One region of the Bradyrhizobium sp. I1.14.4 genome, then DNA from elsewhere that is predicted to be linked to it. Evidence: riboswitches for the same ligand, from Rfam matches in the RefSeq annotation. Region 1 holds a riboswitch; the other holds the start of a gene.
The links. A riboswitch is a leader RNA that binds a small molecule or an ion and turns the genes downstream of it on or off. The one in region 1 is predicted to bind glycine.
Positions count from the first base shown of each region.

Region 1 (7,420 bases):
CCTGCAGCGAGAGGTCGTCGATGATGCGATGCGCTTCAGCCTTGCGGCCGAGGCCGACGACGAGATTGTTGATGTCGAGGACGACGTTGGAAGAGTTGGTTGCGGTCACTTGCCCTCACGCTGCTTCATACGGGGATCGAGCGCGTCGCGCGCGGCGTCGCCGATCAGGTTGACGCTGAGAATGGCGATCGAGAGCAGCAGCCCCGGCCAGAAGATCAGCGACGGCTTGACCTGGAAGTAGGCGCGGCCCTCGGCCATGATGTTGCCCCAGGTCGGCGTTTCCGGCGAAATGCCGGCGCCGAGGAACGACAGGATCGCCTCGGTCAGGATCGCGGATGCGCAGACATAGGTGCCTTGCACGATCAGCGGCGCGATGGTGTTCGGCATCAAGTGCCGCCACATGATTTTCGGCAGGCTCGAGCCGAGCGAGATCGCGGCCTCGACATAGGGCTCCTCGCGCGCGGTCAGCACCACCGAGCGCACCAGCCGCGCCACGCGCGGGATCTCGGGGATCGTGATTGCGATCATCACGGTCCAGATGCTGGCGCCCGACAGCGAAACGACGGCGATCGCGAGCAGGATGGCGGGGATCGCCATCAAGCCGTCCATCACGCGCATCATCACCGCATCGACCCAGCGGAAGAAGCCGGCGACCAGGCCGATCAGCAGGCCGATGGCGATGGAGCAGACGGCGGCGCCGAGCCCGATCAACAGCGAGATCCGTGCGCCATAGACGACGCGCGACAGCAGGTCGCGTCCATAGGCGTCGGTACCGAGCAAAAATTGCGCGCTTGACGGCTTCAGCCGTTGCGACGGCGTCAGCAGCAGCGGATCGTGCGGCGCGAGCAGCGGCGCGAAGATCGCCATCAGGATGACGAGGGAGAGGCAGATCGTCGCAGCCGCGATGATCGGCGTTGATGTCAGGAAGCCGAGCTTGACGCGGAACGGCCGGGTGACGGGAATGGAGGATTCGGGGAGGGTTTCGATCGCCATTGCTCAGTACCGGATACGAGGATCGAGCAGGGTGTAGGCGAGGTCGATCAAGAGATTGACCGCGACATAGATACCCGACGTCAGGAGGATCATGGCCTGGATCACCGGATAGTCGCGCGCCAGCACCGCATCGACGGTGAGGCGGCCGATGCCGGGCAGGTTGAACACGCTCTCGGTGACGACGACGCCCGAGATCAGCAGCGCGAAACCGGAACCGATCACGGTGACGACCGGAACCGCGGCGTTGCGCAGCGCGTGGCGCAGCAGCACGCCGGTCTCGCCGATGCCCTTGGCGCGTGCCGTGCGCACGTAATCCTCACCCAGCACATCGAGCATCGAGGCTCGCGTCATGCGCGCGATCAGCGCGACATAGATGAAGGAGAGCGTGCAGGTCGGCAGGATGAGGCGCTGGAAGAACGGACCGAAGCTGTCCCTCAGACAGGCGGCGACCTCCAGCGTACTGAGCGATTTCGGTGGCGCTGTCGCGCAGGCCGACATGATGCTCTTGTAGCCCTGCACCGGCACCCAGCGCAGATCGATCGCAAACACCTGGATCAGCACATAGCCGATCACGAACACCGGCACCGAGAAGCCGAGCACCGAAAGCCCCATCACGAAGCGGTCGATCCAGGTGCCGTGCTTCCACGCCGCGATCACGCCGAGGGGCACCGCCACCAGGATCGAGAGGATGAGGGTGGCCAGCGCGACCGAAATCGAAGGCTCGAGGCGCGGGCCGATCATTTCGAGGATCGGCTTGTTCGAGATCAGGGAGACGCCGAGGTCGCCGTGCAGCAGTTTGGCGACCCAGGTGTAGAACTGGATGTAGATCGGCTCGTTGAGACCAAGCGAGGTGCGGATGCGCTCGAGCTGTTCCGGCGTCGCATTGTCGCCGGCGAGGATTGCGGCGGGGTCACCCGGCGTCAACCGCAGCAACAGGAACACGAACAGGGCCACCACGCCCATCACGGGAACGGCGGCGAGGATGCGTCGGAGGAGATAGCCGAGCATCGTTGCTATCTCCTGCCGTCAGATGGTGCGAAGCGAAGGCTGGGCCGCATCATACTCATGGTGTCCCCGTGATGTGTCTCATGCGCTTCTGCGTCTTGTCTCAAAGCTAGCGCGAAAGTGATGAATTTACAGGCAAATACTGTGCCAATGGCGACGTCATATCAAGGCGGGGTTCAAACCGTTGGAAGCTCCCTTGGTCTGAATCTGCTATTTCGAATTGCAGATGTCGCCATGCACCACCGAACTGAAACGACAAGTCCATTCACGCTCGCATCATGCCGCACCAGTTGGCTACGAACAGTGCGATGCTCTGCGTTGTCTTGCGAAGGCTGTCGAGCTCGACACGTTCGTTGAACGCATGTGGGCCGATACCGTAAGGACCGTAGCAAAGTGCAGGGATGCCATAGTCGACGCAATAGTAACGGGTGTCGTTGACGGCCGTAGACAGCCGCTCCTGCATTGGAGCCTGGAAGACGGAGTGATGGGCGGCAGACAGCGCTGCCTCCGCTTCGCTGCCGGGCTCGCACACCGCTGGGTCTGCCTGAAAACCACTCCACACGAGCTCGGCCGGATTGTCGGCCAGGAAGTCGTCGGCCTTGTGCGCTTCGGCCAGGCATTCCTCGATGCCACGCATCGCTTGCTGCGGTGTTTCGCCGGGCAGGAGACCGAGCCGGCAATCCAGCTCGCACCAGGCCGCGGTCGAACTGGCCCAATCGCCGCCTTTGATGATCCCGACATTGAACTTGATCGGATTCTTGACACTGCGGAACCAGCCGTTGTCGAGTGCCCGGGCATTGAGCGCCTTGGTGTAGTCCTGAAACGCGCGCACCAGATGCATCGCCGACAGGATGGCGCTCGTACCGGCCTCGGAATAGGCGACATGCACCGGCGTGCCGCGGACGCGCAGGCGAAACCAGACGGCGCCGACCTGGGCGCGCGTGAGGGTGTGTCCGGTCGGCTCGGGAATGAGGCAGGCATCGGCGCGATAGCCGCGCATCAAGGTCGAGAGTGCGCCGTTGCCGGTGCTCTCTTCCTCGGTCACGGTCTGCAGATGGACGCGCCCGCCCGGGGCATATCCGGCGTCGCCGATCGCATCGAGCGCGAAGATCATTGCCGAGACACCGGCCTTCATGTCTTGCGCCCCACGCCCGAACATCCAGCCGTCGCGCACGGCGCCCGAGAACGGCGGTTGGTCCCAAAGGTCAGCAGGCCCCTCCGGCACCACGTCGATATGACCTTGCAAGATCAGGCTGCGTCCGCTGCCTTTGCTGTTCATCGTCGCAACAACCTGCTGCGATCCGGCAAGATCGATGCCGTCCATTGGCGCAGCCTTCGGATGGCTCATCAGGTTGACGTCCGCAAGGCTGAACACATCGACGTCGTAGCGGCGCTTCGCGAATTGCTCGGCCAGCCAGAGTTGCTGTGGCGCTTCCTGTCCGCGCAGGCTGCGGAACTGCACCATGCGCGACAGGAACGCGATCTGATCGTCGAAGTTTCGATCGACGGCCGCGGACAGCTCTGCGGCAATCTGATCCGGCTTGGTCAACGTCTCGGTTGTCATGTCTCGCCTCTCATGGAGCCTTGTGCGTGAGCCTGAGCGTTGACCGTTTCGGAAAGGTCGCGCATCGAGTTGGTGCGCGTGCCGGTGGCGAGGTTACGTATCGGTCCGCCGAAGAGATCGCCGCCGGCACACGTGCCGTCCGGAATCCCGCGCCGGACCGCAATGTCATGCGTGCCCGCTACCCCAATGCGCATTGTCCCCTCCCGCGCTGAAGCGCTTTTCCCCATTGTGACGCTAGTCCCTGTCACGCGGCGTTTCTCAGCGAATTCCGACTTGGCCACACGCAAGTACGCTCATATTCTTCCTCTTCGACCGGATAATTAGGGGAAAGCTGCGCGGGCGGTCTCGATCGCATCGACCTGCGACGGCGCCATCGGTGGCGCATCGAGGTCGCGCCAATCGTCGATCGCCCCTGCGACCATCTGCGCCGTCGCAGCTGACAGCGTCCAGCCGAGATGACCATGGCCCGTATTGTAGAACACGCCCGGAATCCGTCCGGCGCGAACCACCGGCATCATGTTCGGCATCATCGGGCGCAGGCCCGCCCAGGGCACGACTTTCGACGTATCGATCCCGGGGAAATGCTGTCGCACCCAGTCCACCAGCGGCTGGATGCGGTCGGCGCGAATGTCGCGGTTGAAGCCGTTGAACTCGGCCGTGCCGGCGACGCGGAAGCGGTCGGCGCCAAGCCGGCTGGTGACGATCTTCGCGGCTTCGTCGAGCAGGCTGACGGTCGGCGCGGCGTCCCGGCTTTGCGGAGCATCGAGCTGCACCGTGATCGAATAACCCTTCACCGGATAGACGTTGACGCGATCGTTGAGCAGGCCGGCGAAATGGCGGCTCGCCACGCCGGCGCAAATCACGATGCCATCCGCCTGCAACTCATGTCGCGTCGCGACTCCGGCATCATGCGAAGCTGCGTCGTTCCAGCCGATGCGGAAGCCCTCATCGCCGCGCGCGATCGTATCGACATCAGCCTCATGGACGAAGCTCGCGCCGCGGCGGACGCAGGCGTCGGCGAGCCCGCGGGTGAACTTATGGATATCGCCGGTCGCGTCCGACGGCGTGAAGAACCCGCCATAGCAGGCGGTCTGCAGCGCGGGTTCGATGCTGCGGATTTCGTCCGGGGTCACCGGACGGCGGTCGAGCCCGCCTTGCTGGAGCAGCGTGTTGACACGCAGGCCGGCATCGAAACCGGCCTTGTCGTGATAGACGTGCAGGATGCCGCGGCGTTCGAGATCGAAGGCGATATTCTCGCGCTGTGCGATCGAGAACAGATGCTTGCGCGCTTCGATTGCGAGCCGCGTGGTCTCGATGGTGTTGCTGCGATAGCGGCCGATGTGGCCGACGAACTCGCCGATCCAGGAATATTTGTGCCAGCTCGGCTTCGGATTCATCAGCAGCGGCGCATCGCTCCTGAGCATCCAGCGCAGCCCCTTGAGGATGGTTGCCGCGCTGTTCCACACCTCCGCGTTGCTGGCGGAAAGCTGTCCGCCGTTGGCGAACGAGGTCTCCATCGCGGCGTAGCGATGCCGGTCGAGCACAGTCACCCGATAGCCGCGTTCGAGCAGGGCATAGGCCGTCGTCACGCCGGTGATGCCGGCGCCAATGATCGCAATGTGAGGCATGATGGTCTTCAGGCTCCCGTGGGTTAGAGTCGCCGAACCGCCGGTGAAACCGGCATCGGCGCCCCATCTGTCACGGTACCTGAGAGCTTGATCCGCATCGGGCCTGGGCCCAAAAGCGGACTATCCCCTTCGGTGGACGTCACGGCCCTTGATGTGCGGCCGTGTCCGTCTCTCTCCAGATCGTCCTGACGATACAGTCCTTTTGCCTGAGAGTTTCCGGGGCGGTTGCTCCGTCGGCGCCGAAGCCAACAACACGAATGTTGTCGCTTCGATCTCTCCCGCATCGTCGCGTTGGACGGCCGGACCGTAGGCGAAGCCTCAAAAATGGACAAGGCTAAATTTCGACCCGGCAGTGCCAACGTGTTGTGCAGTGCAAATCGATGTCAGTCCAGCGTCGCCAGCAGCGCCGCCATCAGGCGGCCGCGCTCGGCGAGGCTGTTGACTTCGATATGTTCGTTGAGCGTATGCGCATCGGCGCCGCGAACGCCGAGGCCATCGAGCGTGGGGATGCCCATCGCACCGGTGAAGTTGCCGTCCGATCCGCCGCCGGCGCTGCCGTGCGGCAGATCAAGGCCCATCGCCGCCGCGAGGCCTTTTGCCTTTTCATAGAGCGCCATGGTGCCGGCATCCGGCTCCCACACCGGGCGGGTGACGCCGCGCGTCACCTTGAATGTCACGTCGTTGGCGGTACCCGACAGTGCCAGCATCCGCTCGACGCCGCGGTCGAGATCGGCCTGGCGCTTGGCCATGCTGAGCGCTTCGCCGGTGCAGGTGGTTGCGACGCAATTGACCCATTGGCCGCCATGCACGATGCCGACCGAGAAGGTGCAGTCTTCGGTGGTCATGCCGTCGATGGCAATGATCTGCCGGGCCATTTCGCGGATCGCGGAACGGCCGGAGGACAGCGTCGCGCCGGCATGGCTCGGCTTGCCGGTTGCTTCCAGATTGAAGCGCGCGATCGCATAGCGGCCGGTGACGACGCCGTTGTTCGGCCGGCCGGGCTCCGGCACCAGCACGTATTTGTTGCGCGCGGCTTCCGCTTCGATGATGTCGCGCGTCGAGGGCGTGCCGACCTCTTCATCGGGCGTGAACAGCACGGTGATCGGCAGCGGCGTCGTAAAGGAGGCGCGCGCCAATTGCCTGATCGCCTCGATCGACAGATAGTTGCCGCCCTTCATGTCGAAGATGCCGGGCCCGAAGCACTTGTTGCCTTCGCGCCGCCACGTCAGCTTCTCGATGGTGCCGACCGGGTGCACGGTGTCCAGATGGCCTGATATCAGGATGCCGGGCTGGCCTTGTTTCGGATGGGGGAAACGGGCGCGGACGCAGCCGGCAAAGCCCTGGCGTCCGGCGATGCGTTCGATCGTCGCACCCATGACCGCCATCTCGCGTGCGGCGAGGTCGAGCATGCGCTCGACCGCGGCCGCATCCCATGTCGGGCTCTCGCATTCCACCCAGCCGCGCAGGCCCTGCAGCATCGCTTCGGAATCAAAAGGAAGATTGGCGGGGTTCATGTCTTTTCTCGCTTGTTGTCTTGTTTGCGCCGGTACGTGTTCGCGTAGCATACGAAAAGCTCGGGCGACGATTTTGTAAAGTCAAATGCGCCGAACGTGTCGTTCATTCATTCGTATACGTTCGATCCCGCCCGAAACCGATTGACGCGCATTGCGCTTGATGCAAGTCTCGATTTCACAAGCCATACAGCATGTTAGTTCGCCTAAATAACGAACCGCATGCATAACGAATAAGCCGGCTTTGACCAGTTACACGTCAGGAGAGATTGCATGTTCCCTATCTCGCGTTGGAAGCACCGCACGCTAGCGGCTGCGTTGACGGCGCTCGCGTTGTCGTTCGCTCCGCAGGTATTGTCGTTCGCAGCGCAGGCCATCGCCGCGGACAAGACCATCACCGCGGTGATGCATTCGGATCTGCGCGTCATCGATCCGATCCTGACCACGGCCTACATCACGCGAGACCACGGCTACATGGTCTACGACACGCTGGTGGCGACCGACTCCAACTTCAAGATCCAGCCGCAGATGGCGGACTGGAAGGTGTCCGACGACAAGCTCACTTACACGTTCACGCTGCGCGACGGCCTGAAGTGGCATGACGGCGCGCCCGTCACCGCTGAAGATTGCGTCGCTTCGCTGAAGCGCTGGGCCAAGGTCGACGGCATGGGCCAGAAGCTGATGGACTTCACTGCGAGCATCGAAGCCACCGACGCGAA
Region 1 is NZ_JBNDLA010000009.1:220,253-227,672, forward strand. Features, by position in the region: gene ABIB78_RS20490 (ABC transporter ATP-binding protein) at 1-109, opposite strand, end outside; gene ABIB78_RS20495 (ABC transporter permease) at 106-993, opposite strand; gene ABIB78_RS20500 (ABC transporter permease) at 997-2,001, opposite strand; gene ABIB78_RS20505 (ArgE/DapE family deacylase) at 2,264-3,562, opposite strand; gene ABIB78_RS20510 (hypothetical protein) at 3,559-3,756, opposite strand; gene ABIB78_RS20515 (D-amino acid dehydrogenase) at 3,883-5,190, opposite strand; glycine riboswitch at 5,256-5,371, opposite strand; glycine riboswitch at 5,375-5,481, opposite strand; gene ABIB78_RS20520 (M20/M25/M40 family metallo-hydrolase) at 5,574-6,704, opposite strand; gene ABIB78_RS20525 (ABC transporter substrate-binding protein) at 6,975-7,420, shown strand, end outside.

Region 2 (7,420 bases), 150 kb from region 1:
GACGCCCATGACCCGGGTCGTCACTTCGTCATTCTCGAGCACGACATCGTTGGCGATGTCCTCGACCCGGGCGAGTTCTTCCGGCGTGATCGGCTTCGGATGCACGAAATCGAAGCGCAGGCGATCGGGCGCGACCAGCGAGCCGCGCTGCGCGATGTGATCGCCGAGCACCTGGCGCAGCGCCTCGTGCAACAGATGGGTCGCCGAATGGTTGGCGCGGATCGACGACCGCCTGGCGTGGTCGACCTCGAGCTGCAGCGCGGTACCGACGCTCAGCGTGCCCTGCTCCACCGTGCCGAGATGCACGAACAGATCGCCGGCCTTCTTCTGCATGTCGGTGACGCGGAACTTGACGCCTTCGCCAGTGAGGGTGCCGACGTCGCCGACCTGACCACCGGACTCGGCATAGAACGGCGTCTGGTTCAGCACGATCGCGCCGCTCTCGCCGGCCTTGAGGCCGTCGACCTCGGCGCCGTCCTTGACCAGCGCCGTCACCACGCCTTCCGCGCTCTCGGTCTCATAGCCGAGGAATTCGGTGGCGCCGAGCTTCTCGCGCAGCGGGAACCAGATCGCCTCGCTCGCCGCTTCACCAGAGCCGGCCCAGGAGGCGCGGGCCTTCACCCGCTGTCGCTCCATCGCATCGGTGAACGCCGCCTGGTCGACGCTGATGCCGCGCGACTTCAGCGCGTCCTGCGTCAGGTCCAGCGGGAAGCCATAGGTGTCGTACAGCGTGAACGCGGTGTCGCCGTCGAACATGTCGCCCTTCTTGAGACCGGCGCTCTTCTCGTCGAGGATCGACAGGCCGCGCACCAGCGTCTTGCGGAAGCGCACCTCCTCCAGCCGCAGCGTCTCCTCGATCAGGCTCTCCGCACGCACCAGATCCGGATAGGCCTGGCCCATCTCGCGGACCAGCGCCCAGACCAGGCGATGCATCAGCGGATCGCTCGCGCCCAGAAGCTGCGCATGGCGCATCGCGCGGCGCATGATCCGCCGCAGCACATAGCCGCGGCCCTCGTTCGACGGCAGCACGCCGTCGGCGATCAGGAACGCCGACGAGCGCAGATGGTCCGCGATCACCCGGTACGACGCAACGTTCTGCTCGCTCGGTCCGTGGCCGAGGGCCGATGCCGCCGCATCGATCAGGTTACGGAACAGATCGGTCTCGAACACGCTGTCGACGCCCTGCAGGATGGCCGCCATACGCTCCAGACCCATGCCGGTGTCGATCGAGGGACGCGGCAGCGCCACGCGCTCCTCTTTCGTCACCTGCTCGTACTGCATGAACACCAGGTTCCAGAATTCGAGGAAGCGATCGCCGTCCTCCTCGGGGCTGCCCGGACGTCCGCCCCAGATATGCTCGCCGCGGTCGATGAAAATCTCGGAGCATGGGCCACATGGACCGGTGTCGCCCATCGCCCAGAAATTGTCCGAGGTCGCGATGCGGATGATGCGATCGTCCGAGAAGCCGGCGATCTTCTTCCAGTAGCCGGCCGCCTCGTCGTCGGTGTGGTAGACGGTGACCAGCAGCTTGTCTTTCTTGAGCCCGAAATCCTTGGTGATCAGATTCCAGGCGAGCTCGATCGCGCGCTCCTTGAAGTAGTCGCCGAACGAGAAGTTGCCGAGCATCTCGAAGAAGGTGAGATGGCGCGCGGTATATCCGACATTGTCGAGGTCGTTATGCTTGCCGCCGGCGCGCACGCACTTCTGCGACGTCGTCGCGCGCTGATAGCCGCGCTTCTCGACACCGGTGAAGACGTTTTTGAACTGCACCATGCCGGCATTGGTGAACATCAGGGTCGGGTCATTCCGCGGAACCAGCGGCGACGACGGCACGATCTCGTGGCCGTTCGCCTTGAAGTAGTTCAGAAATGTCGACCTGATGTCGTTGACGCTGCTCATGTTCATCCAATCGGAAAAAGGGGCCGGCCAGCCGCAAAAAGGCGTCATTTTCCGGCCGAACGCTTTTAGACAAGGCTAGCTGCGGTGTCCAGAAACTGTGCAGGCGGATCATGGGCTTGCCGCGGGAGCACAAAGCCCATTGGATAGTTGCTGCAGCCGCGTTGACAGTCTTGGTGGCGCGGTGTTTTCTACCTACCTGTACCTAGTCACGTCGGGAGAGACCGGCCTTGCGCCGGCGCCGAAGGAGCAACCGCCCCGGAAACTCTCAGGCAAACGGACCGCGTGACGTCTGACATCTGGAAAGAGGCGCTGGGGTTCTCCCCGATGCGTCCGCCGACGGGATAATACTCTCAGGCACAGCGACAGATGGGGCTTTCTGCAGGTTTCTCAAGGGGAAATAGGTCCCTGGCGGGAACTGCGAGGGCCCCGTGATGCTTGCGCACGAAACTTCACCGCTGAAACAGACCCCGCTGCACGCGCTGCATCTGGCGCGCGGGGCCAAGATGGTGCCGTTCGCCGGCTACGACATGCCGGTGCAATACACGGCCGGCGTGCTGAAGGAGCATCTGCACACCCGCAAGGAAGCCGGCCTGTTCGACGTGTCCCACATGGGACAGCTCGTGCTGAACGCCAAATCCGGCAAGGTCGCCGACGCGGCGCTCGCGCTCGAAAAACTGGTGCCGCAGGACATTGTCGGCATCGCGCCGGGACGGCAGCGCTACGCGCAATTCACCAACGCGGATGGCGGCCTGCTCGACGACCTGATGGTGGCGAATTTCGGCGATCACCTGTTCCTGGTGGTCAACGCCGCCTGCAAGGCCGAGGACGAGGCGCACCTGCGCGCGCATCTCTCCGACGCTTGCGAAATCGTGTCGCTGGCCGACCGCGCGCTGATCGCGCTGCAGGGGCCGAAAGCCGAATCGGCGCTGGCGAAACTTTGTGCCGATGTCGGTTCGATGAAATTCATGGACGCCGGTCCGCGTCGCGTCGCCGACATCGACTGCTTCGTCTCACGCTCCGGCTATACCGGCGAGGACGGCTTTGAGATCTCCGTGCCCGCTGACAAGGCGGAAGCCCTGGTCACCGCGCTGTTGGACGATCCCGACGTGCTGCCGATCGGGCTCGGCGCGCGCGACAGCCTGCGGCTCGAAGCCGGGCTCTGCCTCTATGGCCACGATATCGACACCACGACGACGCCGGTCGAAGGCGCGCTGGAATGGTCGGTGCAGAAGATCCGCCGCAGCGGCGGCGCCCGCGCCGGTGGTTTTCCCGGCGCCGACAAGATTCTCGCGCAATTCGCCGACGGCGCCGCCCGCCGCCGCGTCGGCCTGAAGCCCGATGGCCGCGCGCCGGTCCGCGAAGGCGCCGCGCTGTTCGCCGATCCGACCTCGACCGAGCAGATCGGCAAGGTGACCTCGGGCGGCTTCGGTCCGAGCCTCAATGCGCCGGTCGCAATGGGCTATCTGCCCACCTCCCTTTCCGCCGTCGGCACCACGGTTTTTGCCGAAGTGCGCGGCCAGCGGCTGCCGCTGAAAGTCGCCGCCACGCCCTTCGTACCCAACACCTACAAACGCTAGAGGACCACATGACGACGCTGTACACGTCCGACCACGAATGGCTCCGTATCGAGGGCGACGTCGCCACGATCGGGATCACCGATTACGCCCAGTCGCAGCTCGGCGACGTCGTGTTCGTCGAACTGCCCAAGGTCGGCCGCAGCCTGACGAAGGCCGAGGCCGCCGCGGTCGTCGAATCCGTCAAGGCCGCCTCCGACGTCTACGCGCCGATCAGCGGCGAGGTGATCGAAGTCAACGAGGACCTCGCTGCCGAGCCCGCGCTGGTCAATTCGGATGCCGGCGGCAAGGCCTGGTTCTTCAAGCTCAGAATCGCCGACAAGGGCGAGCTCGGTGGCCTGATGGACGAGGCCGCCTACGCCGCCCACACCGCCTGAGGATCACCCCATGAACGCGCCCTTCAAGCCGATCAACGAAGCCGCCACCGATTTCGTCCGCCGACACATCGGACCATCGCCGCGCGACATCAACGCGATGCTGGAGACGGCCGGCGCCACGAGCCTGCAGGCGCTGATGAACGAGACGCTGCCGGCATCGATCCGCCAGAAAGCGCCGCTCGATCTCGGCCGCGCGCTGAGCGAGACCGAAGCGCTCACGCATATGAGCGAGCTCGCCGCGCAGAACCAGGTGTTCACGTCGCTGATCGGCCAGGGCTATTCCGGCACCATTCTGCCCGCGGTGATCCAGCGCAACATCCTTGAGAATCCGGCCTGGTACACCGCCTATACGCCGTATCAGCCGGAGATCAGCCAGGGCCGGCTCGAAGCCCTGTTCAACTTCCAGACCATCATCTGCGACCTCACCGGGCTCGACGTCGCCAACGCCTCGCTGCTCGACGAGGCGACCGCGGCCGCCGAAGCAATGGCGCTCGCCGAGCGCCACTCGCAGGTGAAGGCGAAGGTGTTCTTCGTCGACAAGGAGGTGCATCCGCAGACGCTGGCGGTGATGCGCACGCGCGCCGCCCCGCTGGGCTGGGCCCTCGTCGTCGGCGATCCCCTCACCGAGCTCGACAAGGCCGATGTGCTCGGCGCGCTGCTGCAATATCCGGGAACGTCGGGCGCGGTGCGCGACCTCCGGCCGGCGATCGCATCGCTGCGCGCCAAGGGCGCGCTTGCAATCGTCGCCGCGGACCTGCTGTCGCTGGCTCTGCTGACCTCGCCCGGCGAACTCGGTGCCGATATTGCCGTCGGCTCGGCACAGCGGTTCGGCGTGCCGATGGGCTATGGCGGACCGCACGCCGCCTACATGGCGGTGCGCGACACGCTGAAGCGTTCGCTGCCCGGCCGCATCGTCGGCCTCTCGGTGGATTCGCGTGGGCAGCCGGCCTATCGCCTCGCTTTGCAGACCCGCGAACAGCATATCCGCCGCGAAAAGGCGACCTCCAACATCTGCACCGCGCAGGTGCTGCTCGCCGTGATCGCCTCGATGTATGCGGTCTATCACGGCCCCGAGGGTCTCACCCATATCGCACGCAGCGTGCACCGCCGTGCCACCGTGCTCGCCGCAGGCCTGCGCAAGCTCGGCTTTGCGCCTGTGAGCGAAGCCTTCTTCGACACCGTGACCGTCGAGGCCGGCAGCAAGCAGAACGAGCTCGTCGCCCGCGCGCTGGCGGAACGGATCAATCTGCGGATCGGCGCAACCACGCTCGGCATCGCGCTCGACGAGACCACGACGCCGGAGACCGTCGAGGCGGTGTGGCGCGCGTTCGGCGGCAAGCTCGGCTATGCCGAGATCGAGGCGGCCGCACGCGAGGCGCTGCCGAAGGATCTGCGGCGCACCAGCGCCTTCCTCACTCATCCCGTGTTCAACACGCATCGCTCGGAGACCGAGCTGCTGCGCTACATGCGCAAGCTCAGTGATCGTGACCTCGCGCTCGACCGCGCGATGATCCCGCTCGGCTCCTGCACGATGAAGCTCAACGCCACCACCGAAATGATCCCGCTGACCTGGCCGGCGTTCGGCAATCTGCATCCGTTCGCGCCGGCCGATCAAGCCAAGGGCTATCACACGCTGTTCAAGCGGCTGGAACAGTGGTTGTGCGACATGACAGGCTATGACGCGGTCTCGCTGCAGCCGAATTCCGGGGCGCAGGGCGAATATGCCGGGCTTCTCGCCATCCGGGGCTATCACCTCGCGCGCGGCGAGCCGCACCGCAAGGTCTGCCTGATCCCCTCCTCCGCGCACGGCACCAATCCGGCCTCAGCCGCGATGGTCGGCATGGAGGTCGTGGTGGTGTCGTGCGATGCGCGCGGCGACGTCGACGTCAGCGACCTCCGCACCAAGGCGGAGAAGCATTCGAAAGACCTCGCCGCTGTGATGATCACCTATCCGTCGACCCACGGCGTGTTCGAGGAGCATATCAGCGAGATCTGCGACATCGTGCACGCGCATGGCGGCCAGGTCTATCTCGACGGCGCCAACATGAACGCGCAGGTCGGGCTGTCGCGGCCCGGCGATTACGGCGCCGATGTCAGCCATCTCAATCTGCACAAGACCTTCTGCATTCCGCATGGCGGCGGCGGCCCCGGCATGGGCCCGATCGGCGTCAAGGCGCATCTTGCGCCTTATCTGCCAAGTCATCCCGAGAATCGCCATCCCGCAACCGACGGCGCGATCGCGCACGCCATCGGTCCGGTCTCGGCCGCACCGTTCGGCTCGGCGTCGATCCTGACCATCTCCTACATCTACATCCTGATGATGGGCGGCGAAGGGCTCACACGCGCCACCGAGATTGCGATCCTCAATGCGAACTACATCGCCGCGCGGCTGCAGCCGCACTTCCCGGTGCTGTATCGCAACGCCAAGGGCCGCGTCGCGCATGAGTGCATCGTCGACCCGCGGGCGCTGAAGACCACCAGCGGCGTCACTGTGGACGACATCGCCAAGCGGCTGATCGACTACGGCTTCCATGCGCCGACCATGAGCTTCCCGGTGGCGGGCACGCTGATGATCGAGCCGACGGAATCGGAATCGAAGTTCGAGATCGACCGGTTCTGCGACGCCATGATCGCAATCCGCAACGAGATCGCGGAGATCGAGAAGGGCCGCTGGAAGGTCGAGGCCTCGCCGCTGCGCCACGCGCCGCACACCGTCCACGACATCGCCGACGACGCCTGGAACCGGGCCTACACCCGCGCCGAGGGCTGCTTCCCCGCCGGCGTGTCGCGTTCCGACAAATACTGGAGCCCGGTCGGCCGCGTCGACAATGTCTATGGCGATCGTAACCTGGTGTGCTCGTGCCCACCGGTCGAGGATTACGCGCAGGCGGCGGAATAGCCGGGCAACGTGCTTCGGGGGGACTTGCGTCGCCCGGACATCAAAACACGGGTTGAGCCCTCCGGCTCAACCCACCATCTACAACGAAAAGAATTCGTCGTTTCGCTCGTCCGCGACCCGCACCGGCCGAAGCGGATCGCGAGACGAACGATAACGAGGGCCGCCCGGGCAGGAGGAAACATGCGCGAGGAATTCTGGTTTCATTTCCCGTTTCGCGTCCGCTATTCCGAGGTCGACGCGCAGGCCGTGGTGTTCAACGCCCACTACCTCACCTATTTCGACACCGCGATCACCGAATATTTTCGCGCGCTCGGCTACGACTATCTCGGCGAAGTGGCGCGGACCGGCATCGACTTCCACACCGTGAAGTCGGTGGTCGAGTACAAGGCGCCGATCCGGTTCGACGAGGACATCGAGGTCTGCGTGCGGGTCGCACGGATCGGCCGTTCCTCAATCGTGCTTGCGCTCGCGATCTTCGCCAAGGGCTCCGAGGACCTGCGCGCGACCGGCGAGATCATCTGGGTCGCGACCGACCAGAAGACGCATCAGTCGGTTGCCGTGACGGAGGACTTGCGGACGCTGATCGCAAGCCGGGAAAAGGCGCTGGCGCAGGGGTAAGCCGATTGCCAATCCGCGTTGTGCGGATTGAGTCATAACGGGTCCGCTCCCCG
Region 2 is NZ_JBNDLA010000009.1:66,406-73,825, reverse strand. Features, by position in the region: gene alaS (alanine--tRNA ligase) at 1-1,899, opposite strand, end outside; glycine riboswitch at 2,102-2,189, shown strand; gene gcvT (glycine cleavage system aminomethyltransferase GcvT) at 2,331-3,476, shown strand; gene gcvH (glycine cleavage system protein GcvH) at 3,485-3,850, shown strand; gene gcvP (aminomethyl-transferring glycine dehydrogenase) at 3,861-6,749, shown strand; gene ABIB78_RS19745 (acyl-CoA thioesterase) at 6,930-7,367, shown strand.
Region 2: it holds a riboswitch for glycine, as region 1 does, so the genes downstream of both, gcvT (glycine cleavage system aminomethyltransferase GcvT) here and ABIB78_RS20515 (D-amino acid dehydrogenase) in region 1, are expected to answer to the same signal.